DNA from 4 places in the Streptomyces sp. 3214.6 genome. Region 2 is predicted to be linked to each of the others. Evidence: riboswitches for the same ligand, from Rfam matches in the RefSeq annotation. Region 2 holds a riboswitch; each other region holds the start of a gene.
The links. Region 2 has a riboswitch for cyclic di-AMP ahead of B5557_RS06660 (M23 family metallopeptidase). Riboswitches for the same ligand answer to the same signal wherever they lie in the genome.

Region 1: linked by a shared signal. The riboswitch ahead of B5557_RS11555 (M23 family metallopeptidase) and the one ahead of B5557_RS06660 (M23 family metallopeptidase) in region 2 are both predicted to bind cyclic di-AMP.
Region 3: linked by a shared signal. The riboswitch ahead of B5557_RS26465 (LysM peptidoglycan-binding domain-containing protein) and the one ahead of B5557_RS06660 (M23 family metallopeptidase) in region 2 are both predicted to bind cyclic di-AMP.
Region 4: linked by a shared signal. The riboswitch ahead of B5557_RS37990 (C40 family peptidase) and the one ahead of B5557_RS06660 (M23 family metallopeptidase) in region 2 are both predicted to bind cyclic di-AMP.

The regions. Positions count from the first base shown of each region.
Region 1 is NZ_LT670819.1:2,582,234-2,589,593, reverse strand. Features, by position in the region: gene B5557_RS11565 (M16 family metallopeptidase) at 1-582, shown strand, start outside; gene B5557_RS11560 (M16 family metallopeptidase) at 579-1,967, shown strand; cyclic di-AMP (ydaO/yuaA leader) riboswitch at 2,189-2,354, shown strand; gene B5557_RS11555 (M23 family metallopeptidase) at 2,369-3,112, shown strand; gene B5557_RS11550 (GntR family transcriptional regulator) at 3,301-3,996, shown strand; gene B5557_RS11545 (HPr family phosphocarrier protein) at 4,124-4,405, opposite strand; gene B5557_RS11535 (bifunctional acetate--CoA ligase family protein/GNAT family N-acetyltransferase) at 4,583-7,360, shown strand, end outside.
Region 2 is NZ_LT670819.1:1,482,872-1,490,231, reverse strand. Features, by position in the region: gene B5557_RS06670 (tyrosine-protein phosphatase) at 1-26, opposite strand, end outside; gene B5557_RS06665 (alpha-galactosidase) at 262-2,337, shown strand; cyclic di-AMP (ydaO/yuaA leader) riboswitch at 2,642-2,801, shown strand; gene B5557_RS06660 (M23 family metallopeptidase) at 2,804-3,709, shown strand; gene B5557_RS06655 (GDSL-type esterase/lipase family protein) at 3,993-5,069, shown strand; gene B5557_RS06650 (DUF6250 domain-containing protein) at 5,140-5,847, shown strand; gene B5557_RS06645 (SGNH/GDSL hydrolase family protein) at 5,974-6,759, shown strand; gene B5557_RS06640 (SIMPL domain-containing protein) at 6,925-7,360, shown strand, end outside.
Region 3 is NZ_LT670819.1:5,832,190-5,839,549, reverse strand. Features, by position in the region: gene eno (phosphopyruvate hydratase) at 8-1,294, opposite strand; gene B5557_RS26465 (LysM peptidoglycan-binding domain-containing protein) at 1,681-2,388, opposite strand; cyclic di-AMP (ydaO/yuaA leader) riboswitch at 2,392-2,562, opposite strand; gene B5557_RS26460 (LysM peptidoglycan-binding domain-containing protein) at 2,767-3,891, opposite strand; gene B5557_RS26455 (cytochrome P450 family protein) at 4,134-5,429, opposite strand; gene B5557_RS26450 (tetratricopeptide repeat protein) at 5,426-7,360, opposite strand, start outside.
Region 4 is NZ_LT670819.1:8,389,838-8,397,197, forward strand. Features, by position in the region: gene B5557_RS37960 (adenosylmethionine--8-amino-7-oxononanoate transaminase) at 1-1,041, opposite strand, end outside; gene bioB (biotin synthase BioB) at 1,034-2,242, opposite strand; gene B5557_RS37970 (8-amino-7-oxononanoate synthase) at 2,390-3,517, shown strand; gene B5557_RS37975 (DUF397 domain-containing protein) at 3,593-3,826, opposite strand; gene B5557_RS37980 (helix-turn-helix domain-containing protein) at 3,836-4,696, opposite strand; gene B5557_RS37985 (ATP-binding protein) at 4,910-5,392, shown strand; gene B5557_RS37990 (C40 family peptidase) at 5,443-5,916, opposite strand; cyclic di-AMP (ydaO/yuaA leader) riboswitch at 5,920-6,090, opposite strand; gene B5557_RS37995 (hypothetical protein) at 6,470-6,775, opposite strand; gene B5557_RS38000 (ATP-dependent Clp protease proteolytic subunit) at 6,783-7,360, opposite strand, start outside.

The DNA of each region.
Region 1 (7,360 bases), 1.1 Mb from region 2:
GAGGTGCCGGCCCGCGCCCTGATGGCCGCCTACCGCCTGCCCGAGGACGGCACGCGCGCGTGCGACGCCGTCGACCTGGCGCTAACCATCCTGGGCGGCGGCGAGTCCTCCCGCCTGTACAACCGGCTCGTGCGCCGCGACCGTACGGCCGTGGCGGCCGGCTTCGGCCTGCTGCGGCTCGCCGGCGCGCCCTCCCTGGGCTGGCTGGACGTGAAGACGTCCGGTGACGTCGAGGTGCCCGTCATCGAGACCGCCATCGACGAGGAGCTCGCCCGGTTCGCCGAGGAGGGCCCCACGGCCGAGGAAATGGAGCGCGCCCAGGCCCAGTTGGAGCGCGAGTGGCTCGACCGGCTCGGCACGGTCGCCGGCCGCGCCGACGAACTGTGCCGCTACGCCGTCCTGTTCGGCGACCCGCAGCTCGCCCTGACCGCCGTCCAGCGGGTGCTGGACGTGACGCCTGAGGAGGTGCAGGAGGTCGCCAAGGCCCGACTGCGCCCCGACAACCGCGCGGTGCTCGTCTACGAGCCGACCGCCGCCGAAGCCCCCGCCGACCAGGACGAGAACGAGGAGGCGGCCCGGTGACCGAGCTCGCCACGATGGACTTCCACCCCCAGCCCGCGGCGGGCGAGGCCAAGCCGTGGGCGTTCCCGGCGCCCGACCGCGCAGCGCTGGCCAACGGCCTGACCGTGCTGCACTGCCACCGCCCCGGCCAGCAGGTCGTCGCCGTCGAGATCCTCCTCGACGCGCCCCTGGACGCCGAACCGGCCGGCCTCGACGGCGTCGCCACGATCATGGCGCGCGCCTTCTCCGAGGGCACCGACAAGCACTCCGCCGAGGAGTTCGCCGCCGAACTGGAGCGCTGCGGCGCCACCCTGGACGCGCACGCCGACCACCCCGGCGTCCGCCTCAGCCTCGAAGTGCCGGCCTCGCGCCTGCCCAAGGGCCTCGGTCTGCTCGCCGACGCCCTCAGGGCACCCGCGTTCGCCGACAGCGAGGTCGAGCGCCTCGTCCGCAACCGACTGGACGAGATCCCGCACGAGCTCGCCAACCCCTCGCGGCGCGCCGCCAAGGAGCTCTCCAAGGAGCTGTTCCCGGCCACCGCGCGCATGTCGCGCCCGCGCCAGGGCACCGTGGAGACCGTCGAGAAGATCGACTCCGCCGCCGTGCGCGCGTTCTACGAGAGGCATGTGCGCCCCGCCACGGCCACCGCCGTGGTCGTCGGCGACCTCACCGGCGTGGACCTGGACGCCCTCCTCGGCGACACCCTGGGCGCCTGGACGGGCTCCTCGGCCCAGCCGCGGCCCGTGCCGCCGGTCACCGCCGACGACACCGGCAGGGTCGTCATCGTGGACCGCCCCGGCGCCGTCCAGACGCAGCTGCTGATCGGCCGGATCGGCGCCGACCGGCACGACCGCGTGTGGCCCGCGCAGGTCCTCGGCACGTACTGCCTCGGCGGCACCCTCACCTCCCGCCTGGACCGCGTCCTGCGCGAGGAGAAGGGCTACACCTACGGTGTCCGCGCCTTCGGGCAGGTCCTGCGGTCCGCGCCGGACGGCTCGGGCGCCGCGATGCTCGCCATCAGCGGTTCCGTGGACACCCCGAACACCGGTCCCGCCCTGGAGGACCTCTGGAAGGTGCTGCGCACCCTCGCCGAGGGCGGCCTGACCGACGCCGAGCGTGACGTCGCGGTGCAGAACCTGGTCGGGGTGGCGCCGCTGAAGTTCGAGACCGCCGCGGCCGTCGCGGGCACGCTGGCCGACCAGGTCGAGCAGCACCTGCCCGACGACTACCAGGCGACGCTGTACCAGCAGCTCGCCGCGACGGGCACGGTGGAGGCCACCGCGGCGGCCGTGAACGCCTTCCCGGTGGACCGGCTGGTGACAGTCCTCGTCGGTGACGCGGCCCGGATCAAGGAGCCGGTGGAGGCCCTCGGCATCGGCGCGGTGAAGGTCGTGTCCGCCGAGTAGGCGGACCGGCGGGCGCGGTGGCGCGCCAACGGCACGCACGCGCAGGGGCCCTGGCCGACGGAAACGTCACCAGGGCCACTGCGCGTCCGAATTGAGGCGAAGGTTGCCTGTCTGCCCTGTGGCATGCGCTACAAAAACCGGGATTCGTTTGAGGATTGAAACCCGTCCCGCTTAGCTTCGTCCGGGCTGTTCGTCAGGCAGTGCGCCGCAGCCGCGGCAGCGGACAGTCATCGCCGAGTCCCCGTACGGCGCGAGCCAGGGGAGCCGGGGACCCACGTGAAGTCCCTGGGGTGAATCGGACGCCCGCGCGAGCCGCGAGGGGGTCCGTAGGAGACCTTCCTGCTCCGAACCCGTCAGCTAACCCGGTAGGCGAGAGGGAAGGAAAGGACACCCCCCACTTCATGGCGTTCACCTGCGCCACCGGGAAGCACCGTCGGCCCAGCCGGATGCAGCGCACCACCGCACGCGCCGCGGGCGTCGCGGCGCTCACCACCACCGGTGTCATGGCCACCGTCGCCTCCGCCCCGGCCTTCGCCGCCGAGCCCACCCCCGAACAGACCGGGCTGATCCCCGTCGTCACCGCCGGCGAGGCCGTCGCCGACCAGATCGACGACCAGGTCGCCGTGCAGAAGAAGGCCGCCTACGAGCAGGCCGCGCGCGAGGCGGCCGCCAAGAAGGCCGTCGAGGAGCGCGAGGCACGCGTGCGTGCCGCCCGTGAGGCCGAGCGCAAGCGGCTCAACGCCTTCGTGCCGCCGATCACGGGTTCGTACGTCTCCACCGGCTACCACGCCAGCAGTTCGCTGTGGTCCTCCGGCAGTCACACCGGCATCGACTTCCACGCCGCGACCGGCACCACGGTGCACGCGGTCGGCCTGGGCACCGTCGTCGAGGCCGGCTGGGGCGGGTCGTACGGCAACCAGGTGGTCATCAAGATGAACGACGGCACGTACACCCAGTACGGGCACCTGTCGTCCATCGGCGTCTCGGTGGGCCAGCAGGTCACTCCCGGCCAGCAGATCGGCCTGTCCGGCGCGACCGGTAACGTCACCGGTCCGCATCTGCACTTCGAGGCCCGCACCTCGGCGGAGTACGGCTCGGACATCGACCCGGTCGCCTACCTCCGCCAGCACGGTGTGAACGTCTGACGGCGCACGGCGACAGATCGTCCAGCCCCGGCCCTCCCGGCCGGGGCTTTCGCCGTTTTCGATGCCCTGCTGTCCAAAAAATATCCATGGATTCCGGCCCGCCATCGGAAATTCCCGCTCATTGCAATAGAGTCACGGAACACACGTCAATCGTCGACGTTTCACGGGGATTAAGGCGGAGGTCCGTCATGCGTATTCCGGCGCACTCGGTGTGCACGGCCGTCCGGGACGACATCGTCTCGGGTGTCTACGAGCGCGGCAGCCGCCTCACCGAGGAACTCCTCGCCCGCCGCTACGGCGTTTCCCGCGTCCCGGTCCGGGAGGCGCTGCGCACGCTGGAGGCCGAGGGCTTCGTCGTGACGCGGCGGCACGCGGGCGCGTGCGTCGCGGAGCCGACCGAGCAGGAGGCGGCGGACGTGCTGGAGATGCGCATGCTCCTGGAGCCGCTGGGCGCCGCCCGGGCCGCCCAGCGGCGCACGGAGGCCCATCTGAAGGTGCTTCGTGGCCTCGTCCGGCTGGGCCAGGAGCGGGCCAGGAGGGGCACCAGCGAGGATCTGCGCTCCCTGGGCGGCTGGTTCCACGAGACGCTCGCCCAGTCCTCCGGTAGCCATGCCCTGACGTCGATGCTCACCCAGCTGCGCCACAAGATCGCCTGGATGTACGCGGTGGAGGCGCCGGTCAACCCGGTGGAGTCCTGGGCGGAGCACGGCGCGATCGTGGACGCCGTGGCGCGCGGCGACCAGGAGCGCGCGCGGGCGATCACGGCGCTGCACACCGAACGCACGACGGCCGCGCACCGACTGCGCTTTTCCGGCGGACCGGAGCGCATCGACCGTGTGAGGACTTCGCAACCTCCAGTAAACATGACGAGCGTGCGGCATTAACACGAGAGCCGTATACAAAGAGGAGATAATTCGCGGGGGATTATTTCTGCTGCCCGGGAACGAGAAATGCGAAGGGCTCGCCCGATAATTCGGACGAGCCCCGCAACCCTCAATTACCAGTGGTTGATCAGACGGTCTCGGGGAGTTCCTCGAGACCCTCGGCGACCAGCTTCGCGAGACGGTCGAGAGCGACGTCCGCCCCCTCGGCCTCGGAGGCGAGGACGATCTCCTCGCCGCCCTGGGCGCCCAGGCCGAGCACGGCCAGCATGGAGGCCGCGTTGACGGGGTTGCCGTCGGCCTTGGCGATCGTCACCGGGATACCTGCGGCCGTGGCGGCCCGGACGAAGATGGAAGCGGGGCGGGCGTGAAGGCCCTCGGCCCAGCCGACGTTGACGCGGCGCTCAGCCATGTGATGCTGCCCTTCAGGTTCAGGTTGTCTAGACCAGTGTTCCACACGTGAAGCGTGTGAGGGACGGGTCCATGACGACCCGTCCCACGCGGTCGCCGGATCGCGGCCTCGATCCGGCATCCGTCCTCCACAGACTGCCTCGCGCCGTTGTCGGACGCGAGCCGTACTCTGGGCCCCATGCAGAGCGCGTCGGACCGGCACGAGTACCCCGCCCACTGGGAGGCCGACGTGGTGCTGCGCGACGGCGGCACCGCACGCATCCGCCCCATCACCGTCGATGACGCCGAGCGCCTGGTCAGCTTCTACGAGCAGGTTTCGGACGAGTCGAAGTACTACCGCTTCTTCGCGCCCTACCCGCGCCTGTCCGCGAAGGACGTCCACCGCTTCACGCACCACGACTTTGTGGACCGGGTGGGACTCGCGGCCACCGTCGGCGGCGAGTTCATCGCAACCGTACGCTATGACCGCATTGGCGCCGACGGCATGGCCGCCTCCGCGCCCGCCGACGAGGCCGAGGTCGCCTTCCTCGTGCAGGACGCCCACCAGGGCCGCGGCGTAGCCTCCGCGCTCCTCGAACACATCGCGGCGGTCGCCCGCGAGCGCGACATCCGCCGCTTCGCCGCCGAGGTGCTCCCCGCCAACACCAAGATGATCAAGGTGTTCACGGACGCCGGCTACACCCAGAAGCGCAGCTTCGAGGACGGCGTCGTCCGCCTGGAGTTCGATCTCGAACCCACCGAGCGCTCCCTCGCCGTGCAGCGCGCGCGGGAGCAACGCGCGGAGGCGCACTCCGTACGGCGGCTGCTGGCACCCGGCTCGGTCGCCGTCGTCGGCGCCGGCCGCACGCCCGGCGGCGTCGGCCGAAGCGTCCTCGGCAACCTCCGGGAGGCCGGCTTCACCGGCCGCCTGTACGCCGTGAACAAGGCCTTCCCCGAGGACCTGAAGGAGCTCGACGGCGTGCCCGCCCACCGCTCGGTGCGCGACATAGCGGGGCCCGTCGACCTCGCGGTCCTCGCCGTCCCGGCCGAGCACGTGCCCGAGGCCGTCGCCGAGTGCGGCGAGCACGGCGTGCAGGGACTCGTGGTCCTCTCCGCCGGGTACGCCGAGAGCGGCCCCGACGGGCGCGAGCGCCAGCGCGAACTCGTCCGCCACGCGCGCGCGTACGGCATGCGGATCATCGGCCCCAACGCCTTCGGCGTCATCAACACCTCCCCACAGGTGCGGCTCAACGCCTCCCTCGCCCCCCAGATGCCGAGGCCCGGCCGGATCGGGCTCTTCGCCCAGTCCGGCGCCATCGGCATCGCCCTGCTGTCCCGCCTCCACCGGCGCGGCGCAGGCGTCACCGGCGTCACCGGCGTGTCCACCTTCGTCTCCTCCGGCAACCGCGCGGACGTCTCCGGCAACGACGTCCTGCAGTACTGGTACGACGACCCCGACACCGACGTCGCCCTGATGTACCTGGAGTCCATCGGCAACCCGCGCAAGTTCACCCGCCTCGCCCGGCGCACGGCGGCCGCCAAGCCCCTGGTCGTCGTCCAGGGCGCCGGTTCCGCCCCGCAGGGGCACGCCGTGCGGGCTACGCGGCTGCCCCACGCGACGGTGTCGGCGCTGCTGCGGCAGGCCGGCGTGATCCGCGTGGACACCATCACCGAGCTGGTCGACGCGGGCCTGCTGCTCGCCCGCCAACCGCTGCCGACGGGACCGCGGGTGGCGATCCTCGGCAACTCCGAGTCGCTGGGCCTGCTGACGTACGACGCCTGCCTCTCCGAAGGCCTGCGCCCGCTGCCCCCGCTGGACCTGACGACGGAGGCGTCCGCGGAGGACTTCCACGCGGCCCTCGCGCGGGCGCTGGCCGACGAGACCTGCGACGCGGTGGTCGTGACGGCGATCCCGGCGATCGGGGAGGCCTCGCCCGGGGACGCGGCACTCGCGCAGGCCCTGCGCTCGGCCGCGGCCGCCGCTCCCGCCAAGCCGGTGCTCGTCGTCCACGTGGAACTCGGCGGGCTCGCGGCGGCCCTGTCCGCTGCGGCGAGCACCGCGCCGCGCGCCGAAGCGACCCCCCACGCGCGTGCTGCGGCGGAGGCCACCGGAACCCGATGGCCGGCCCCCGTGGAAGCGCCCGAGGGAGCACACCTGATCCCCGCCTTCCCCGCCGCCGAACGCGCCGTCCGCGCCCTCGCCGAGGCCGTGAAGTACGCCCAGTGGCGGCGCGAGGCGGCCGACCCCGGCAAGGTCCCCGAGTACGAGGACATCGACGAGAAGGGCGCCGCAGCACTGATCGGCGGGCTCCTCGCGCGCGGACAGGGCCTCACCCTCGGCGCCGACGAGACCTGCGAACTGCTCTGCCGCTACGGCATCCGCACCCGCCGGGCGATCCCCGCGCCCACCCCGGACGAGGCCGCACGCGCCGCGGCCGCCCTCGGCTACCCCGTCGCCCTCAAGGCCACCGCCCCGCATCTGCGCCACCGCGCCGACCTGGGCGGCGTCCGCCTCGACCTGGCCGACGAGGAGCAACTGCGCCGGGCGTACGCCGAGTTGACCGAACTCTTCGGCAAGCCGGAGGAGCTCCGACCGGTCGTGCAGTCGATGGCCCCGCGCGGCGTCGACACCGTCGTCCGCGCGGTCATCGACCCGGCGGCCGGCGCCGTGCTGTCCTTCGGACTCGCCGGGGCCGCCTCGCAACTGCTCGGCGACATGGCGCACCGGCTGGTGCCGGTCACCGACCGCGAAGCGACCTCGCTGATCCGCTCCATCCGCACCGCCCCCCTCCTCTTCGGCTGGCGCGGCTCGACACCCGTCGACACCCCCGCCCTGGAGGAGCTGCTGCTGCGCGTGTCCCGGCTGGTCGACGACCACCCCGAGGTCGTCGCGGTGACCCTGGAGCCGGTCGTCGTCGCCCCGCACGGCCTGAGCGTCCTCGGCGCCTCCGTACGCCTCGCGCCTCCGCCCGCGCGC
Region 2 (7,360 bases):
TCGGTCGACGGGATCTGCTGCGTCACTGGGGCTCCCTCCCTGTCGGTCATCGTCGGCGCGGCTCGGGGTGGCCGACGGGACACCTTCCCGACCATACGACATGGGTTCCCGGGGCAACGGGTTGTCCACAGGCCGGCGAACCGGACGTCCGCCCAGGTGAGGAGTTGTCCACAGGATTGCCCGGGTGAAGTTGCCGGGTGGGCCGACCGCATTCGATGATGTTGGTGCTTGATTGCACCTGTTCGAATTAGTGGGGGTTTGATGCCCGAGATCGCCGACAACGGCCGTACCTGGCTCCTTTCGGGGCCCACGAGCAGCTACGCCCTCCATCTCACCGAGGCCGACGAGCTGATCCACCTGCACTGGGGCCCGGGCATCGCGCTCGCGGACGCCGAGGCACTCGCCGCGCTGCCGCCGTCGGAGCGCGGGGCGTCCTTCGAGGGCCCGCTCGACGGCCGCGAGGAGTACCCGGTCGAGGGCGGCCCCCGCTTCGTCCGGCCCGCCCTGTCCGTGCGCACCGAAGAGCGGCGCGGCACCGAGTGGACCTTCGAGGCGTACGAGGTAGACGGCGACGGTCTGCGGCTGCGCTTCCGGGACGGCGGGCTCGCCGTCACCCTGCACTACCGGATGCGAGGAGACGTCGTCGAACGCTGGACGACCCTGCGCAACGAGGACGAGCGGCCGCTGGAGCTGCTGCGCGCCGACTCCGCTGTCTGGACCCTGCCCGAGCGCGAGGGCTGGCGGCTGTCGCAGCTGCACGGCCGCTGGGCCGCGGAGTCCCGGCTCACCGTCTCCCCCCTCACCTACGGTGAGAAGGTCATCGGCAGCCGCCGCGGCCACACGGGGCACCAGCATCTGCCCTGGGTCGCCCTGGACACCGACGCGACCGAGGAACGCGGCGAGGTCTACGGCTGTGCCCTCGGCTGGTCGGGCTCCTGGCGGATCGCCGTCGCCCAGCTCCCCGACGCGCGCGTGCAGATCACCGGTGGCGCCGGCTACGACGACTCGGGCCTGCTGCGCCTGGCGACGGGGGAGTCCTTCATCACGCCCGTCTTCGCCGGTCTGTGGAGCGACGCCGGGTTCGGCGGGGCGAGCCGCACCTGGCACGCCTACCAGCGGGCGCACGTGATCCCGGACGCCGAGGGGGACCGGCCGGTGCTCTTCAACTCCTGGGAGGCCACCTACTTCGACATCTCCGAGGAGCAGCAGGCGACCCTCGCCCGGCGCGCCGCGGCGATCGGCGTCGAGCTGTTCGTCGTCGACGACGGCTGGTTCGGGGCGCGCACCGGCGACCACGCCGGGCTCGGTGACTGGCGGCCCAACCCCGACCGCTTCCCGAAGGGGCTGAAGCCGCTCGCCGACTATGTGCACGCCCTCGGTATGCAGTTCGGCATCTGGGTCGAGCCCGAGATGGTCAACCCCGACAGCGACCTGTACCGGGCGCACCCCGACTGGGTGCAGTTCCAAACGGGACGAAAGCGGACGGAGTTCCGCAATCAGCTCGTACTGAACCTCGCGCGCGAGGACGTCCAGGAGTACCTCTGGGAACAGCTCGACGCCCTCCTGTCCAGCGCCCCCGTCGACTACGTGAAGTGGGACTTCAACCGCTGTTTCACCGACGCCGGCTGGCCGGACGATCCCTACCCGCAGCGCCTCTGGGTGGACCATGTGCGGGCCCTCTACGCCCTGCTGGACCGGCTGCGGGCCGCCCACCCGGGCGTCGCCTTCGAGTCCTGCTCGGGCGGCGGCGGACGCATCGACCTCGGCATCATGAGCCGCACCGACCAGGTGTGGACCTCCGACAACACCGACCCCCTCGACCGGCTCGACATCCAGCACGGCTTCAGTCAGATCCACCCCGCCAGGGTCATGGCCGCCTGGGTCACGGACAGCCCGAACGCCCAGCTCAACGGCCGGGTCAGCTCGCTGCGCTTCCGGTTCGTAAGCGCCATGGCCGGGGTGCTCGGCGTCGGAGGGGACCTCTCCGAATGGAGCGAGGAGGAGCTGGCCGAGGCGCGCGAGTGGGTGGGCCTCTACAAGGAGATCCGGCCTCTCGTGCAGCATGGCGACCTCTATCGGCTGCGGCCGCCGGCCGGTGGCCTGAGCGCCGTCCAGTACGTACGCGGCGACGAGGCGGTCGTCCTCGCCTGGCTTCAGGCACAGCGGTTCGGCGAGCCCGTTCCGGCGCTTCGGCTGCGCGGGCTCGACCCGACAGCGTCGTACGAATGCCGTGAAACGGGCGAAGTGCACCGAGGGGCCGTGCTGCTGCACCGCGGGCTGCGGACCGGACTGCGGGGCGACCTTGATGCGACGGTTATCCGACTGCGACGTATCTGAGGGTTCTGTCCGAATTGGAACCTTAATTCCAACTCGCTGCGGAATAAGGAAACCTGGGGAAGTCTCGCGTGAGCAGCGTCATATTCGTGACCGTACGTCGTGTGCCATGCTCACGTAATTTGCGTGTTTTTCAAGGGGGTTTGACGAAAAGCGGGCCTATTGATTGACGGAGCGTGACCGGGAATTCGCGCAGCGGATCAAGAGAAATGCGTTGTCCGTGCAACCTCTGCTTGTCCCTGTGCGTCCTGGTCGCTTACGTTCCACACCAATCCGGACGGACGCCCAATCCTGCCGCCGTCCGGTGTCCGCACACTCACCCGTACCCGGCAGGAGCGGGGGACCCACAGGCAGAACCGCCTGTTCCGGTCCCGGAACAGGCTTGGGGTAAAGCCGCGCCTCGGCGCGGCCGGACATCTCCAGTCCGCACCCGACAGCTCACCTCGCAGGCGCCGGAGAGGAATTCTTCATGCCCGCGAAGGGTAAGCACCGCCGTCCCAAGTCCCAGCGCTTCACCCGTTCCATCGCCGTCGCCGGAACCGGCGGCGCCGCGCTCGCCCTTCCGCTCATAGGCGCCACCGGCGCCCACGCCGCCCCCGTCCATTCGGCTTCCCAGTCGGTCGCGCAGACGGTCGCGCAGTCTGTTTCGGAAAAGGCCGTGCAGTCCGTTCCGGTGGCGCAGAAGAAGGCCGCCGCCACGGGCACCCGAACCTACACCGTGCGGTCCGGCGACTACCTCTCGAAGATCGCCGACGAGCAGAACGTCAGCGGCGGCTGGCAGAAGCTGTACCAGGACAACCGTGCGGCCATCGGCGGCGACCCGTCGCTGATCCACCCCGGCCTGAAGCTCTCGATCGGCAAGAAAGCCACGACCGGCGGCACCAAGTCGTCGTCGGGTTCGTCCTCTTCGTCCGCCCCGACGCAGGCGCCCACCCAGGCCGCCGAGAAGACCACCAGCACCTCCAGCGGTTACACCCTGCCCGTGGCCGGCGCGACCATCGGAACCGGTTACCACGTGGCCGGCAGCATGTGGTCCAGCGGCTACCACACCGGCGTCGACTTCGTCGTCCCGACCGGCACCTCCCTCAAGGCCGTGGGCGCGGGCACCGTCGTCTCCGCGGGCTGGGGCGGCGCGTACGGCAACCAGGTCGTCATCAAGCTCGCCGACGGCTACTACGCCCAGTACGGTCACCTCTCGCAGCTCTCCGTCTCGCCCGGCCAGACCGTGACCGAGGGCCAGCAGATCGGCCTGTCCGGTGCGACCGGCAACGTGACCGGCCCGCACCTGCACTTCGAGATCCGTACCACGCCGGACTACGGCTCGGACGTGGACCCGGTCGCCTATCTCCGCTCGCACGGTGTCGTCGTCGGCTGACCCCGCCGACGACCGCACGCCACACGTCTGACCGCGCCTGACCGCGCTTGGCGCGCCACGCGCCTGACACGCCTGACACGCAGCCGAAGGCCGGACCCCGATCCCCGGGTCCGGCCTTCGGTGTGTCCGTGTGCCGGGCCCGCCGACCGGGCCTTGCGTGTTCATGATCGTTTCGTTGCGGTCGTGTGGCAGCCCCTTTCGTCCCCTCGACAGGCGGGTCAGGGTGGGGCCACAGTGATCTCCGTCAGGGAGCAAGCGCTTTCTACCGTTCTTCGGAGGTCCCGTGTCCGGCGCCGACCGACGCACCGTCATCAACCGGTTCCTGAGCACTGCGGCGGCCGTGGCGCTCCTCACCGGCGCCGCACCGTCCGCCGCGGCCGCGTCCGGCGGCACGGACCTCGTCCGTCCCGACGATCGGCGACTCGTCTACGAGGGGCACTGGGGCCGAACCGGCGAGGCCGCGATCACCGTCAACTCCGGTTCTCGGCTGCGGTTCCGATTCGCGGGCGGCGCCGTCCACGCCCTGTTCGACGTCTCGTCGATCACCGTGCCCGCACAGGTGTACGTGTCGGTCGACGGAGGCCCGAAACAGCTGCACGCCATCGACCGCGCCGATCTCGCGATCACGTCGACCGGGCGGGGCCCGCACACGGTGGAGCTGTCCGTGAAGGACGTCCACTCGCGGGCCGGCCGGTGGACGCCCCCGCTGGAGACCGGGGTCGTCCTGACCGGACTCAAGGGCCGTCTCCTCGGACAACCTCCCGTCACGGCACGTGAGTTGGCTTTCTATGGCGACTCCATCACCCAGGGTGTGATGGCGCTCTGCGAGGTCAACACCTCCGACTGTGCCGACGGGACGGCCGCGTACCCGACCCTCGTCGCCGACGCCCTGCATGCCTCGCTCACCCAGGTCGGGTTCGGGCGGCAGGGTGTGCTCCAGACCGGGAACGGGGGAGTGCCGACCGCCGGTGACGCGTACGGCTGGAACTTCGCGGGCTCCCCGGCGCGCCCGGACCGCGACGCCGACGTGATCGTCGTCAACCAGGGCACCAACGACGCCGCCTACGGCTCGACCGAGTTCCGTGCCGCCTACCGCGCCTACCTGGAGCGCTTGCGGTCGGCCGCCCCGCACGCCCGCATCTTCGCCCTGCGTCCCTTCGACGGGTCGCACGCCGCCGACATCGCCGCGGTGGTCGCCGAACTCGCCGATTCCCGCACGGAGTTCGTCGACACGACCGGCTGGCTCTCGGCGGCGGACGGCGACTTCCACGGTGCCGTCCACCCGAGCGCCCAAGGCCACCGCAAGGCGGCCGACCGCCTCGTCGCCCTCATCGGGAACCTCGCGCAGGGTCGCCAGTGAACGCCACCCGCCGCCGAAGAGCCGCCGCCGTCACCCTCACCCACCCCGCCCACTGAAGGAGCCGCTTCCCGTGTCGACCACGCGCAGAGCATTCGGAGCCCTCGCCGCCGGCGCCGCCCTGGCCGCCCTCGCCCCCGCGGGCGCCGCGAGCGCCTCACCGGGCCACCGCCGGCTGATCGCCCACGACGACTTCCGCCACGGTCTGCGCAAGTGGGCCGTGGAACAGGAGAAGGGCGGGACCGTCACCGCCTCCCGCGGCGCCCTGGAGGTCGATGTACCCGCCGGGGCCACGATCTGGTTCAGGCGGCCGCTCGAAGGACCGTACGTCCTCGAATACGTCGCCACGCCCGTCTCCGCGGGTGGGGTCAACGACCGTGTGTCCGACCTCAACAACTTCTGGAACGCCGTCGACGTCCGTTCCCCGGACGACCTCTTCGCCACCCCGCGCGGCGGAGCCCTGGCCGAGTACGACTACCTCAAGACGTACTACGCCGGTTACGGCGCCAACACCAACACCACCACCCGACTGCGCCGCTACGTCGGCGAGGCCGGGGTGCGCCCGCTGATCTACGACTACACCGAGCCGCTGCTCGTGGCGAACGAGCCGAACCATGTGCGCATCGTCTCCGACGGCTCGGCCGTGCGCTGGTGGAACAACGGGCGGCTCGTCTTCGACTACACCGACCCGGAGCCGTACACCGCAGGGCACTTCGCGTTCCGGACCACGTGGAGCCACTTCCGCATCAACGACTTCCGGGTGTGGTCCCTTATTCCCTGATTGGCCAACTCTTTAGCAGTGGCTTATATCACCGACCGTCAACCCCTTCCTACGGTCGCGTAAGTCACATTCGAAGGTGAATCATGAACTGCTGTGGCAGACGATTCGAAGAATGACAACAGATCAGTGATCGGGTCGTACGTGGCGGTGGGGGACAGCTTCACCGAGGGCGTCGGCGACCCCGGCCCCGACGGGGCGTTCGTCGGCTGGGCCGACCGGTTCGCGGTGCTTCTCGCGGACCTGCGGCCCGAAGGCGATTTCAACTACACCAACCTCGCGGTCCGCGGAAAGCTGCTCGACCAGATCGTGGAGGACCAACTCCCCAGGGCGGTGCGGCTCGCCCCGGACCTGGTCTCCTTCTGTGCGGGCGGCAACGACATCCTTCGTCCCGGCACCGACCCGGACGAGGTCGCAGAGCGCTTCGAGCGCGCGATCGCGTCCCTGACCGCCGCAGCCGGCACGGTCATGGTGACCACCGGCTTCGACACCCGTGGCGTTCCTGTGCTCAAGCACCTGCGCGGCAAGATCGCCACCTACAACGGGCATGTCCGTGCCGTCGCCGACCGGTACGGCTGCCCGGTGCTCGACCTGTGGTCCCTGAAGTCCGTGCAGGACCGCAGGGCCTGGGACGGCGACCGGCTCCACCTCTCCCCGGAGGGGCACACGCGCGTGGCGCTGCGCGCGGGGCAGGCCCTCGGCCTCCAGGTACCGGCCGACCCGGAACAGGCCTGGCCGCCGCTCCCGCCGCGCGGCACCCTCGACGTACGGCGCGACGACGTCCACTGGGCGCGCGAGTATCTGGTGCCCTGGATCGGGCGCCGGCTGCGCGGGGAGTCCTCCGGTGACCACGTGACCGCCAAGGGCACGCTGTCGCCGGACGACATCAGGATGCGGATCGCGGCCGTGGCCTGAGCGGGCCCGAGGGGCCCGAGGGGGCCTGAGCGGGTGCCCGCCAGGGGCCGGCTCCACCAGTGAGGTGAGCGCACGGGAGTGGTGCGCGGGCAGCGGCAGGTACGGGTGCTGGGATGACCGCACCCGTACCTGCCCCCGCCCGACACCTCCAAGGACCGGTCCCGCATGCCCCTTGCCCGTACGCCCCTCGCCGCGGCTCTCGTCTCCCTGCTCGCCCTGGGCATCCCGGCACTCGCCGCGCCCACGGCCACCGCGGCCGGCCGGCTCGCACCGGCCGTCCGGCTCGCACCCGCCAGCCCGGCCACCGTCACGGTGAGCGGGGAGGGCAGCGCGAGCGCGGCGCCCGACCTCGCGGTCGTCGGCGCCGGCGTCGAGGCCTCCGCGAAGACCTCGCAGGCGGCGCTGGACACCCAGAACAAGGCGGCCGCCGCGCTGCTGGCCGCCGTCCGCGCCCAGGGCGTCGCCGACCGGGACATCCGCACGCAGAGCGTCTCCCTCAACCCCGTCTACGACTACACGGGCAGCACCGCGCGCCTGAAGGGCTACCAGGCCGCGCAGTCCTTCTCGGTGAAGGTGCGCCAGGTGGCGAGGACCGGCGCGG
Region 3 (7,360 bases), 4.3 Mb from region 2:
GTAAGGGTCAGCCCTTGAAGCGGGGGAAGGCCGAGCGGCCCGCGTACACCGCGGCGTCGTCGAGGATCTCCTCGATGCGCAGCAGCTGGTTGTACTTGGCGACGCGCTCGGAACGGGCCGGGGCGCCGGTCTTGATCTGGCCGCAGTTGGTGGCGACGGCGAGGTCGGCGATGGTGACGTCCTCAGTCTCGCCGGAGCGGTGCGACATCATGCACTTGAAGCCGCTGCGCTGGGCCAGCTCGACGGCGTCCAGCGTCTCGGTGAGCGAGCCGATCTGGTTCACCTTGACGAGCAGGGCGTTCGCGGCGCCGTCCTCGATGCCGCGGGCGAGACGCTCGGGGTTGGTGACGAACAGGTCGTCGCCGACGATCTGGACCTTGTCGCCGAGCTTGTCGGTGAGGACCTTCCAGCCGGCCCAGTCGTCCTCGAACAGCGGGTCCTCGATGGAGACGAGCGGGTAGGCCGCCACGAGCTCCTCGTAGTACTCGGTCATCTCGGCGGCCGAGCGGGACTTGCCCTCGAACTCGTACACGCCGTCCTTGTAGAACTCGGACGCGGCGACGTCGAGCGCGAGCGCGATCTGCTCGCCCGGCGCGTAACCGGCTTCCTTGATGGCCTCGAGGATGAGGTCGAGGGCCTCGCGGTTGGAGCCGAGGTTCGGGGCGAAGCCGCCCTCGTCGCCGAGGCCGGTGGACAGGCCCTTGGCCTTCAGCACCTTCTTGAGCGTGTGGTAGACCTCGGTGCCCCAGCGCAGGGCCTCGGAGAAGGACTCCGCGCCGATCGGGGCGATCATGAACTCCTGGATGTCCACGTTGGAGTCGGCGTGCGAGCCGCCGTTCAGGATGTTCATCATCGGCACCGGCAGCAGGTGCGCGTTGGGGCCGCCCAGGTAGCGGAAGAGCGGAAGGTCGCTGGCCTCGGAGGCGGCGTGGGCGACGGCGAGGGAGACGCCGAGGATGGCGTTGGCGCCGAGCGAGCCCTTGTTGTCGGTGGCGTCCAGGTCGAACATGGCCTGGTCGATCAGGCGCTGCTCGGTGGCGTCGTAGCCGACGAGCTCCGGGCCGATCTGCTCGATGACGGCGAGGACGGCCTTCTCGACACCCTTGCCCTGGTAGCGGTTCGGGTCACCGTCGCGCAGCTCGATGGCCTCGAAGGCGCCGGTGGAGGCGCCGGACGGGACGGCGGCACGACCGGTGCTGCCGTCGTCGAGGCCGACCTCGACCTCGACGGTGGGGTTCCCTCGCGAGTCGAGGATTTCCCGGGCTACGACGACGTCGATGGACGGCACGAGCATCTCCTTCTTGGGATGTGACGCTGAGAGTGCGGGGCCCGCGGGCCTTGCGACTAGAGCCTAACCGCCCGACGGGCGTCGGCAGCCGACCGACCGCCCTGTGGACGAACTGACCGTACACATTGTTCCCGCCCGGAACAAAGAGCGGGTGACAAACAGGCGAAGAAAGCGCGCGGGGCGAGCGGGCGGCGGGGCGAGCGGGGGCGGTGAGGCGAGCGGGCGGCGGGGCGAGCGGGCAAAGAGAAACCCCGCTCCGGTGCGTACGGGGGAACACGCACCGGAGCGGGGAGCCCGTGGGGACGGGGGGTGACCCTCACAAGGTCTTCAGTGTGCCGACCTCGGATGTGAGGGCGCTGTGGCTTCTCTGGGTCCGCTCTGGGAGCGGGGGATCACTTCAGGTGCAGCTGCTGACCCGGGTAGATGAGGTCGGCGTCCGCGACGATGTCCTTGTTCAGCTGGAACAGCTTCTGCCAGCCGCCCTTGACCTTGTGCTTCTCGGCTATGGAGCTGAGGGTGTCGCCCTTGACGACCTTGTACTCGCCGTCGCCCTTCTTGACCTTCTTGCCGGTCGGCGTGGTGACCGTCTTGGAGGCGGCCGGGCGGTCGGTGGAGCGGGAGGCGCTCTGGTTCTCGGTCGAGCGGGTGCCGGCGCTGCTGTCCGAGCTGCTGGAGCCGGAGCCGCCGGTGCTGCTCGACGAGCCGGAGGAGCTGCTGCCGTTGTAGGCGGCGCCGGACAGGCCCGTGCCGCAGACCGGCCAGGCACCCTTGCCCTGGGAGGCGAGGACCTTCTCGGCGACGGCGATCTGCTGCGACTTGGAGGCCTGGTTGGCCTGCGCGGCGTACTGCGTACCGCCGTAGGCGGCCCAGGTGGAGGCGGAGAACTGCAGGCCGCCGTAGTAGCCGTTGCCGGTATTGATGGACCAGTTGCCGCCGGACTCGCACTGGGCGACCGCGTCCCACTCGGAGGCGGTGGCGGCGGAGGCGTTGCCGGCCGCCATCAGCGGGGCGGCGATGGCGACGCCGGTGACGCCGGCCAGCGCGGCGACGCGGGTGGCCTTGGACGGACGGCGGTGCTTGCCCTTGCCGGAAAACAGCATGGTGGATCCCCTCACCGACGCCTGCGAGGTGAGCTGTCGGGTTCGGGCCGGTTGAGTTGCCCGGCCACGCTCTCGCTTTCACGAGGCGCGGCTTCACCCCAAGCCACTCCGGTCAACTGCCCGGTGCGGCGCCTACCTTGGGTCCCCCGCTCCTGCCTACGGCGCTTGACGCGACGACTGTTCCCGGGCTGCCACTGGCAGGATTCGGCGTTGCGACGGCCGGGGCTCGGGTTGCCGAGCGGGACGACCGTAGACACGCGATCCGCGGAATTTCAAAGACGATCAGGGCTTCTGAGACTCATCCCACACTTTCACCAAACCGGACATTCAGTGCGAAGCGTGACGTGAACTCCCGCTGTTTTTCTTGGGTTTTGCGCCCTATTTGACCCCTGTGTCGAGGGTCTGACCGGGGACGATGTCGCTCGGGTCGGCGCCGATGAGGCCCTTGTTCTCGGCATAGAGGGCACGCCATCCGCCGTCGAGGCCAAGGGAGTCGGCGATGGAGGCGAGCGAGTCGCCCTCCTGGACGACATAGGTGGCCGCGGCATGCCGGCCGACGGAGGCGGTCGTGGTGCCGTCGACGGCGGCATCGTCGGCGACGGTGGCGCTCTTGGTGGTGTTCTCGTCGGCGGTGGCGCCGCGGTGCCGGCCCGAGCCGAGGGAGCCGGTGTCGACGAGACTCCAAGAGCCCGCATCCTGGACCGACTTGTCCGGGTCGTCCGCTTTCGGGGCCCCGGTGGGCGAGCCGCCGGTCGCCTGCGCGTCATCCTGACCGCCGGAGCCGTCGGACGCGCCGGCACCGGTGGAGCCGCCCGTACCGGTGGAAGAAGAGGACGAGGAGGACGAAGGGGACGAAGGCGACGCGGAGGGTGAACTCGATGAATTGCCGGATGAGTCGGATGACCCGGACGAGCCGGAGGAGCCGGAGGAGCCGGAGGGGCCGGAGGAACCAGCCGAACCGGTCGAACCGGTCGAACCGTCACCGCTGCCGGAAGAGTTCGAGGAACCCGTGGACCCGGACGATCCGGACGACCCCGACAATCCCCTGGACAGGTCGGACAATCCGGATGAGGCAGGCGAGTCGGACGAGTCGTTCGCCAGACCGGTGTCCACGTTCAGCGCGCCGTTGGCCTGGGTGAGCCCGGAGGTCAGCCCACAGGTGCCCCAGGCGCCGATGTTCTCGGCCGCGAGCAGTTTCTGCGCCACCGCGATCTGCTGGTTGCGGCTGGCCAGGTCGGGGCGCGTCGCGTAGTCGAGCCCCCCGTACGTCTCCCACTGCTTCTGGGTGAGACTCAGGCCGCCGTACTCGCCGCCGCCCTTGTCGGCGCTCCACGAGCCGCCGGTCTCGCACTGCGCCACCTTGTCCCACACCGTGCCGTCGGCGGCACTCGCGCCCGAGGCGGCGAGCAGCGGGATGGCGATGGCGGAGCCCGTCACTCCGGCCGCGACGAGCAGCGCCGGGGCCTGGCGGGGGCGACGGTGTCGACCGTTCCCGGAGAGCATGCGAGGGGCCTTTCTCTGGACAGCAGTACCGGCGCGGCGGGTGAGGCGGGTGAGACCGACGCGTCGCGCTGACGAGTGAACGTATCGGCAGACGATCACTTGTCACAAGTTAATGCCGCGCAGATCACGTGAAGATCACAGACTTGAGGGACGGTCACCTTCACTTCCCCGAATGGTCACACTCCGGCTGACGTGCGATCAGAAATGCGCTCGGAGTGCGCTCTGAGTGCGCTCGGATTGCCTTAGCCATGCATGGGAGTGAACTCCACCGGCAAGGTCCGAAGGCCCCGCATGATGAGCCCGCCGCGCCACCTCAAGTCCGCCGGATCCACGGCCGTCCGAAGGTCAGGCAGCCGGGTCAGGAGAGTGGCCAGCGCCGTCTGTCCCTCCAGCCGGGCCAGCGGGGCGCCCAGGCAGTAGTGGATGCCGTGGCCGTAGCCGAGATGCTGGTTGTCACGGCGGGAGAGATCGAGCGTGTCGGGGTCCGGGAAGCGGTCCGGGTCGCGGTCGGCGGCCGCCAGGACGACGAGCACGGGGTCGCCGGGCGCGATGTCCTGCCCGCCGATGCTGAGCGGCTCGGTCGCGAACCGCCAGGTGGCAAGTTCCACGGGACCGTCGTAGCGCAGGAGTTCCTCCACGCCGGTCTCCAGCAGGTCCCGCTGCCCGGCCGCGAGGGATGCCTGCAACCGCGCCCGCTGCTCCGGGTGGGAAAGCAGGGCGTGGAGGCCGTTGCCGATCAGGTTGACGGTCGTCTCGAAGCCGGCGAAGAGAAGGATGAAGGCCATGGCCGCGGCCTCGTTCTCGGTGAGGTGCTCGCCGTGGTCGGAGGCGCGGATCAGGCCCGAGATGAGGTCCTCGCCGGGGGCCGGGTCGGCGGGGAGCTCGGCGCGCTTGCGGTGGATCAGCTCCAGCAGGTAGCCGCGCATCTTCTTCACCGACCGCGCGACCCCGCCGCGGGGGCCGCCACCGTGCCGGATCATCATCCCCGCCCAGTCGCGGAAGTCGTCCTGGTCCTCGCGGGGAACGCCCAGCAGGTCGCAGATGGCGTAGATGGGGAGGGGGAAGGCGAAGTCGTGGATGAGGTCGGCCTCTCCCCGGGCGGCGAACCCGTCGATCAGCCGGTCCGTCAGCTCCTGGACGCGGGGCGCGAACTCGGCGACCCGGCGCGGCGTGAACGCCTTGCTGACGAGCCGTCGTAGCCGGGTGTGGTCCGGCGGGTCGATGTTGAGCAGATGCGTCATCAGCTCGGCCTTGCGCTCACCGGGGATGCCGGTCTTGCCCTTGGCGTGGGCGGGCTCGTCGTGATGTGCGGGGTTCTTGGACAGCCGCTGGTCGGCGAGGGCCTGTTTCGCGTCGGCGTAACGGGTGACCAGCCAGGCCTCGACCCCGCTGGGCAGCCGGGTGCGGTGCACGGGGGCGTGCTCGCGCAGCCAGGCGTAGGCGGGGTAGGGGTCGGTGGCGAACTCCCAGGTGAAGAGGGCGGGAGCGGGCGGGGTGGCGGGCGGGGCGTCGGGCGTGGGGTGGGGCTGGTTGGTCACTCCTCGACGGTAGCGGGGTTCTCGGCGTGCTCTGCGAGCGCCTTCATCGCACCCGGGTGCCCCATGTCGGCGGCTTTGCCATACCAGAGGAGGGCTTCGGCGGGATCGTTCTGCTTGTCGAGGAGGGACGCCAGGCGGTAGGCGGCGTAGGCGTCACCGTTGGCACACCCCTGCTCGTAGTGACCGCGGGCCTGCTCCGGAAACCCCGCCTTCTCCGTCACGGCCCCGAGGTGGGCGGCGTCCAGCGGGTGACCGGACGTGAAGTACGCCGCGGCGTCCTTCAGGCTCCCCCTCGGCTTCTGCACGTCGTTCAGCAGAAGGGTCGCCGTCTCGTCGCCGGCTGCGGCGGCACGGGTGAGCAGCACCTCCGCGATCTCGGTCTTATGGCGCAACAGGAAGTAGACGGCCATGCTGCGGGCGACCGGGGCGTACCCCTGCGTCTCGGCCTCCACGTAGTAGGACGCCGCCTGGATCAACTCACCCCGCCCGAGCAGCAGATCACCCAGCCGGTGTGCCGCCGCCATGTCACCCCCGCTCACGGCCTCGCGCAGCGCCTGCTCAGCCAGCGCCAGATGGGCCTCGCCGACCAGCCTCATCTCCTGACCGCCCGGCTTCCCCTCCGCCGCCGCCCGCAGGTACGGCAGCGCCTGTTCCGCCTCTCCCCTCGCCAGCAGCAGCTCGCCGAGCCGCCCGGACAGCTCCTTCTTGCCCGCGTCCACGGCCTTGCGGAACCACTCCAGCGCCGTGGCCTCGTCCTCGTTGTCCTCGGCGAGCAGACCGAGCATGTGCATGGCCTCGGCGTCGCCGTCCTCCGCGCGGACCGCGAAGACGGAGTGCGCGGTCGTCCGCACATTGCGGTGCACCTCGGCGTCGTACGCCGTGCCCGCCAGCGCGCAGCGCCAGACGGCGATCGGGATGCCCGTCCCCGACGAGGCCCGCTCGGCGTCGACGACGAGTGAGCCGTACGGCCGCCAGGTCTCGTCGCTGTCCCCCACCCGACGCGGCGCTCCGGGCACCAGCAACCCGGTGACGTCATGGCGCAGTTCCCGGGCCCAGTCCAGCGCCTCCTGGAACGACTGCCGTTCCAGCCGCCCAGCCGACTGCCGCGCCGTATAGCACTGGCAGGCCTCGTGCAGCAGCCGCCGGGGGATGTCCCCGGTGACCCCGCAGCGGGCCAGGTCCGTCGCGGCCCGGATCAGCAGATTCCCGTACGGGTGGCGGCTGTTGGAGAGGCCGGAGCGGTGCCACAGTTCCCTGAGTTCCGCGCCGATGGCCAGGTACTGGGTGACTCCGGTCGCGCCGCGCCACCGCTCGGCCTCGTCGAGCCGGGTGTCGAACGCGGCGCGGAGCCGGCCCAGCTCCTGGGGGGTCCACGTGGAGCTCACCGGCTCCGAACGGGCCAGACTGAGCACCTGGGACGCCGGTCCGGGCGCGAAGCGGCGCGTTTCGTACGCGTCGTCGCCCATCGTGGCCACCACCGGGACGCCCAGCGCCTTCAGCTCGGCCAGCAGGCCCAGGGTCAGCCCGTGTTCGCCGAGGTGGTGCTCCAACTCGTCCAGCCACAGCACGTACGTGCCCTGCCGACCGCGCAGCAGGGCAGGCAGTCCGCGCAGGTCGGTACCGTGGGCGGGCGCGTACACCCGGGCGCGGGGGTCCAGGTCGCCGGCCACGGCGGCCCAGGCCGTCCTCGACTTGCCCGTGAGTGGTCCACCCGTGATCACCAGCAGCCGGTACTGCGCGCTCCAGCCGCGCAGCCGCTCATCGAGATCACGGGGAACATACGGCGGCAGGCCGGGGTCCCCGTAGTGCCGCTCGGTGGGCCGGACGCCGAGCGTCACCGGGTCGGCGTCCTCCACCGCGGGCCAGTTGCCGGGGTCCGGCACGATGAAGACGCCGGGCGGCGAGGCGTAGGTCGTCTGGTTCACGACGCC
Region 4 (7,360 bases), 6.9 Mb from region 2:
GTCCCGCAGCCCGGTCTCGATCCGCTTGACCTCAGCGAGCCAGTCCTGTCCGAGCAGCAGTTCGATGGAGGTGCAGGCGACGGCGGCGGCGAGCGGATTGCCCATGAACGTCGGCCCGTGCGCCAGCACCGGCACCTCGCCCCGCGAGATCCCGTCGGCCACCCGGGAGGTGCACAGGGTCGCCGCCATCGTCATATAGCCGCCGGTCAGCGCCTTGCCGACGCACATCACGTCCGGCGTCACCGCCGCGTGCCCCGCCGCGAACAGCGCGCCGGTGCGCCCGAACCCGGTCGCGATCTCGTCGAACACCAGCAGCACGTCGTGCGCGTCGCACGCCTCGCGCAGCACCCGCAGATACGCGGGGGAGTGGAACCGCATCCCGCCCGCGCCCTGCACCACCGGCTCCACGATCACCGCGGCCAGTTCGTCGGCGTGCCGCTCGATCGCCGCACGCAGCCGCTCCGCGTACGACTCCTCGTACTCGACCGGCGGCGGGTCCACGAACACCTGCCGGGGCAGGACCCCGGTCCACAGGTCGTGCATCCCGCCCTCGGGGTCGCACACGGACATCGGCTGCCAGGTGTCGCCGTGGTAGCCCCCGCGCCAGGTCAGCAGCCGCTGCTTGCCCGGGCGGCCCAGCGAACGCCAGTACTGCAGGCACATCTTCACCGCGACCTCGACCGACACCGAACCGGAGTCGGCGAGGAAGACATGCTCCAGACCGTCGGGCGACATGTCGACAAGGAGCTTGGCGAGCCGTACCGCGGGCTCGTGGGTCAGCCCGCCGAACATCACATGGCTCATCCGCCCGAGCTGTTCGCGCGCGGCCTCGTTCAGCACGGGGTGGTTGTAGCCGTGGATCGCCGACCACCAGGACGACATGCCGTCGACCAGCTCACCCGAGCCGTCCGCCAGGCGCAGCCGTACCCCGCTCGCCGACGCGACGACGAGCGGGTCCACCCGGCCGGGCATCGGACCGTAGGGATGCCACACATGCCGCCGGTCGAGCTCCAGCAGTTCGGAGACGGGCAGCTCAGGCATTGGGCGCGAGGTCGGTACCGGCGCCGCGGCGGCGCACGGCGACCAGGTCCGTACGCGGCTCGCTCACCGCGGGAGCCTCAGCGACGGCAGCGGCAGCGCCACCGCACACGCCACCGCCCTCGTGGGACCCACAGCCCGCGCTCTCGTGCGCACCGCAGCCGCCGCCCTCGTGGGACCCGCAGTCACCGCCCGCCGTCACCCGGTGCTCGGGCAGCGTGACCTCGCCCGCGCCCTCCACCTCGAACCCGGCGTCCGCGATCATCTCCAGGTCGGCCTTGCCGGCCTGGCCCTCGGTCGTGAGGTAGTCGCCGAGGAAGATCGAGTTGGCCAGGTGCAGGGCCAGCGGCTGCATGGTGCGCAGATGGACCTCGCGGCCGCCCGCGATGCGCACCTCGACGTCCGGGCAGACGAACCGGACCATCGCCAGGATCCGCAGACACCGCTGCGGGGTGAGGTTCCACTCCTTGGCCAGCGGGGTGCCCTCGACCGGGATGAGGAAGTTGACCGGCACCGAGTCGGGGTCCAGCGCGCGCAGCGAGAACACCACGTCGACGAGGTCCTCGTCGCTCTCGCCCATGCCGGCGATCAGGCCCGAGCAGGCCGACAGGCCGGCCGCGTGCGCCTTGTTGACCGTGTCCACCCGGTCGGCGTACGTGTGCGTGGTCGTGATGTCCCCGTACGTCGACTCGGAGGTGTTCAGGTTGTGGTTGTAGGCGTCCGCGCCCGCCTCGCGCAGCCGCTCGGCCTGGCCGTCGGAGAGCAGGCCCAGACAGGCGCACACCTCGACGCCCTCGTTCTCTTCCTTGATCGCCTTGATGGTGCCGGCCACCCGGTCGACGTCCCGGTCCGTCGGACCGCGCCCGGACGCCACCAGACAGACCCGCTTGGCCCCGCCCGCGAGCCCCGCCGCCGCGGCCCGGGAGGCCTCGTCGGGCTTGAGCCAGGTGTACTTCAGGATCCCGGCCGTGGAGCCGAGCCGCTGCGAGCAGTACGAGCAGTCCTCGGGGCACAGGCCCGACTTGAGGTTGACGAGATAGTTGAGCTTCACCCGTCGCCCGAACCAGTGCCGGCGCACCTTCCCGGCCGCAGCCACCACGTCCAGCACGTCGTCGTCGGAAGTGGCGAGGACGGCCAGAGCTTCCTCGCGGGTCGGCAGCTCGCGCCGAAGCCCCTTGTCCACCAGCGTGTTCAGCAGGTCCATGAGAGCCGATCCTGTCCTACGCACCCGCTTCGGGCCAAGGTAGGGATCGCACAACACACCCGCTTCGACGTGTGGGTATTGCCACACCGTGGGTGGCGATCGCTGCCGCTAGTGTCTGTCCGCTACCTACAAAAGCCCGGAGGACCCATGGCGTTCGGCTGGATCGACGAGCAGGCGGAGCTGCGCCGCCGCGCCGGACTTGTGCGGACGCTGCGGCCCCGCACGGCAGACTCCCCGCTCCTCGACCTCGCGAGCAACGACTACCTGGGTCTGGCCCGGCATCCCCGGGTGGTGGCGGGGGCCGTGGAGGCCGCCAGGACGTGGGGCGGCGGCGCGACCGGTTCCCGACTGGTCACCGGCACCACCGAGCTGCACGGCGAGCTGGAGCGGGAGCTCGCGCAGCACTGCGGGTTCGAGGCGGCCCTCGTGTTCTCCTCCGGGTACGCGGCCAACCTCGCCGCCGTCACCGCGCTGGCCCCGCACGGCTCGCTGATCGTCTCCGACGCGGGCAACCACGCCTCGCTCATCGACGGCTGCCGACTCGCCCGCGGTACCACCCAGGTCGTCGGACACGCCGACCCGCAGGCGGTGCGCAAGGCGCTCGGCACGCACGACGGCCCGGCCGTGGCCGTCTCCGACACGGTCTTCTCCGTCGACGGAGACGCCGCCCCGCTGGCCGCTCTCGCGGCCGCCTGCCGGGAGCACGGCGCCGGACTGGTCCTCGACGACGCCCACGGGCTCGGCGTGCTCGGGGACGGCGGCCAAGGCGCTCCGTACGCGGCGGGTCTCGCGGGCGCCGCCGACGTCGTCGTCACGGTCACGCTGTCGAAGTCGCTCGGCAGTCAGGGCGGTGCGGTGCTGGGCCCCGCGCGCGTGATCGACCATCTGCTCAACGCGGCTCGGACGTTCATCTTCGACACCGGCCTGGCCCCGGCGGCGGCGGGCGCGGCGCTGGCCGCCCTCAGGCTGCTGCGCGCGGAGCCGCAGCGCGCGCCGCGCGCGCGTGCGGTGGCGGACGAGCTGTACTCCCGGCTGACGGCCGCGGGTCTGGAAGCGGTGCGTCCGGACGCCGCGGTCGTCTCCGTGCGTGCGCCGTCCCCGGAGGAGGCCGTGCGGTGGGCGGCGGACTGCCGGTCGGCAGGCCTGGCCGTGGGCTGCTTCCGTCCTCCCTCCGTGCCCGACGGCATCTCACGCCTGAGGCTGACCGCCCGTGCGGACCTCTCCGGGGCCGAGCTGGAACGCGCTGTACGGGTGATCGACGAGACACGACCATGAGTCGGCGTGACACGGCCGTGGGTCGCCGCTGAGCACCGCTTGCCGACTACTGCGGTGTGTTGTGCCGCGGTGCGCTCAGCGGAACGCTGCCGTGAAGCCCGTCCAGCTCTCGGGGGAGAAGAGCAGGGCGGGTCCGGCCGGGTCCTTGGAGTCGCGTACGGCGAGCAGGCCGGCCCAGGGGCCGATGGCCGGCCGGGCGGTCTCCACGCAGTTGTTCGCTCCCGTGCTGTAGCTGCTGCGCAGCCACCGCACCTGCGGGAGGTGATCGGAATCGGTACTGGAAGGTACGTTCCGCGGTAGTGCGGACATGGTGCCTCCTTACGCGCCGTCGGCTATCGCGGCGATGTAATCCGATGAGTCCCCGGGCGAAAGGGCGTGCGCCCGAAGGGCGTTGAAGGCCTCGGTGTAGGCCTGGAGGTCTTCTTTCCGTTCGAGATAGAGGCTACTCGTCAAGTGGTCGAGGACAACCACATCCAGATCAGAAGTGCGCGAAAATGAGAAGATAACGAAAGGGCCGGTTAGGCCGATATGCGCCCCGGCGGAGAACGGCAGGACCTGAAGTCTCACCTGCGGCAGCCGGGCCGCCTCCACCAGCCGACCGAGCTGATGCGCCATCACCTCGGGCCCGCCCACCTCCCGCCGCAGCACCGCCTCGTCCAGCACCGCGTTCAGCTCCAGCGGCGGCTGCGCGCGCAGCACGTCCTGGCGGGCCAGCCGTACCTCCACCAGGGTGTCGAGCTGCTCCTCGTCGGCGCCCTCCACCGCGGCCCTGGTCACCGCACGCGCGTACTCGGGCGTCTGCAGCAGCCCCGGTACCACACTCGTCTCCAGTGTGCGCATCGCGCTCGCCTGGGACTCCAGACTGATGAAGTCCCGGTAGGTGGGCGGCAGCACCCCGCGGTAGGCGTGCCACCAGTGGTCCCGACCGCCGCTGCCCTCGACGCCCGCCAGCGCCAGCATCAGCTCCCGCAGCTGTGGATCGGCCACACCGTAGGCGTCGAGGAGTAACCGCACATCGGCCGGTTTTGACCCACTGGTGCCGGTCTCGATGCGGCTCACCTTGGACTGGTGCCAGCCCACGAGCCGGGCCGCCTCACCACTGGTGAGGCCCGCCTGGGTGCGCAGTGTGCGCAGTTCGGCGCCCAGTTTCCGGCGGCGCACCGCGGGACCGTGTTGCATGGGCTCCTCCTTACTCCTTACGGGCCGTCCAAATACGCTCTGTCGTCGCAGAGTTCACCGCATCGAGCGACAGATATATGCATAACTTGGTGGATCGCCACCCGTGACCGGCGCGGTAATGGCAGTCTGGCGAAGAAGCACCAGTCCGGGACCGTACTCGAACCACACGCACCGTGTCGGACTTCGGTCCCGTGGGAAAGGGACGACGTCGCCATGGCAGATCACCTGGAAGCATCCGTCACTCTGCCGAGCGATCCCGCTTCGGTCTCCACGGCCCGCGGCTTCGTGGTCGGCACCCTCGGGGAGTGGGGTCTGCCGGCGGACACGGAGGCGGCCGACACCGTCCGGCTGATCGTCTCAGAACTCGCCACCAACGCCGTACAGCACACTTTCGGGCAATCCCCCACCTTCACGGTGGACCTCGTCCTCGACCGTGACGAACAGCTGCGCATCGGCGTCACCGACAGCCACCCGCGCTTCCCGAAACGACTGCCGGCCGCCGTCCAGCAGGACAACGGCCGAGGCCTGGTGATCATTCGCTGGCTGACCGCGGAGTGCGGCGGCAAGCTCAGAGTGCGGCCCACCCGGGAGGGCGGCAAGACGGTCACCGTCGTACTCCCGTGGACCGTCCCGTTGGCGGAGCCGGTGGCCGGAGCCCTGACTGCCCCGGCGGAGGGCGAGATCCCGGGGCGGTGAGGGCGCGTCAGGGACGCCGGCGCCGCCCCGGGAGGCTCAGTGGACCCGGCTCAGCGGACCCGCCCGTACCAGACGCTCTTGGTCCAGATCTTCTGCAGTTTCACCACGTCCCCGGTCTTCGGCGAGTGCCAGATCTTGCCGTTACCCGCGTAGATCCCGACGTGGTACACGTTCGAACCCGAGTGGAAGAACACGAGGTCGCCCGCCTTGCGGCTGGACGCCGAGATGTGCTTCGTCTTGTTGTACTGCTGGGCCGCCGTCCGAGGCAGGGTCTTGCCCGCCTTCTTGTACGAGTACAGCGTGAGCCCGGAGCAGTCGAACCTCTTCGGCCCGGTGGCCCCGTACTTGTACGGAGCGCCCTTCTTGGAGGCCGCGATCTGGAGCGCCTTCGTCGCCGGTGTGGCAGCCGAGGCGTCCGGGGCGAGCCCGGGAACCACGACCGAGCCGCCGACGGCGGCGATGGCGAAGGCCGAGGCCGTACCGGCCCGGACCATGAGCGACGGGACACGATTGAGCGCAGTCATGCGCAACCCTTCGTCAGCCGCCTGTGAAGGATGACCTGTCGGATTCGGGCTGGCGAAGTTGCCCGGCCGCTGACGCGGCTTCACCCCAAGGGCTGCTCGGCCCGGTCATGGCGTGACCGTTCCGGCGACCCGTCGTGCTTGGGTCCTCCACTCCTGCCGATGCACTTCTGTCGACCGGTCATCCGGGCGGCGGCAGGACTCGGCGTCCGCCCGGACCGCCCCGCCTCTTGTGGCGGGGGCTTGTCGTCAGTCAGGGATCTTGGCTCACGGATGTCCGAAAATCCCAATGGAACCGGGGATTTGTGGGGTTACTCACCACTCACCCGTTCGGGTGGACACCCTGATGGCCGATCAGGTGTCAAGGCGGCCACAGGGCCCCGGACCAGCGGTGGAGCCTTTTATTCCGCCCGAAGAGCGCCCATTTGCGCAACCTCTACCGGCCGTGGAAGACAGCGCACGCTACGCCGAACGGGGGTCGCCCGTCTGGTCCGTTTCAACTCCGGGCCGGACGGCACGCTCGGGGCGCGGACCGCCCGGCCGGAGCCGGGTCGCGTCAACTGTCGGAGAGCGGAGGCACCGTGACGCGCGCCGTGCGGCGCTCCCCGTCCAGGACGCACAGCGCCCGCGCGAGCGTCGGGGCGTGCAGCTCGTTCTCGCCCCGCTGGTGCATCAGCGTCAGCGCGTCACGCAGTACGGCGGCCTTGCTCACCAGAGCCTGGGCGGCCCGCAGCCCGCGGTACGTGTCGCCGTGGTGGGCGGGATTGATACGGCCGAGCAGGTCGACGACGTCGAGGTAACCGTCGATCAACTCGGCCTCGGCGCACGTCAACGCGGGCAGCGGCGGCAGTTCGGGCACCATCGGCCCCTCACCTCCCACCCTGGCCGCCGGCCGAGGTCTTGCGGGTGGAGATGATGCCGTCCACCAGGCCGTACTCCAGGGCCTCCGGGGCGGTGAGGAACTTGTCGCGCTCGATGTCCGCGCTGACCTGCTCCGGGCTGCGCCCGGTGTGCAGGACGAGCATCCCCTCCAGGGTGGCCCGGATGCGCGCCAGTTCATCGGCCTGGATGGCGAGATCGCTGGCCTGTCCTTCGACGGGCTCGGGCAGGGACGGCTGGCGGATCGTCATCCGCGCGCCCGGCAGGGCGAACCGCTTGCCCGGCGTGCCCGCCGCGAGCAGCACCGCCGCCGACGAACCCGCCTGGCCCAGACAGGTCGTCTCCACGTCGCAGGTGACATACCGGATCGTGTCGTACAGGGCCGTCATCGCGCTGAACGAGCCGCCGGGGGAGTTGATGTAGAGCGCGATGTCCCGGTCCGGGTCCTTGTGCTCCAGGTACATGAACTGGGCCATCACGTTGTTCGCCGAGAAGTCGTCGATCGGCGTCCCCAGGAAGACGATCCGCTCCTCCAGCAGCTTCGAGTACGGATCCATCGTCCGGGTGC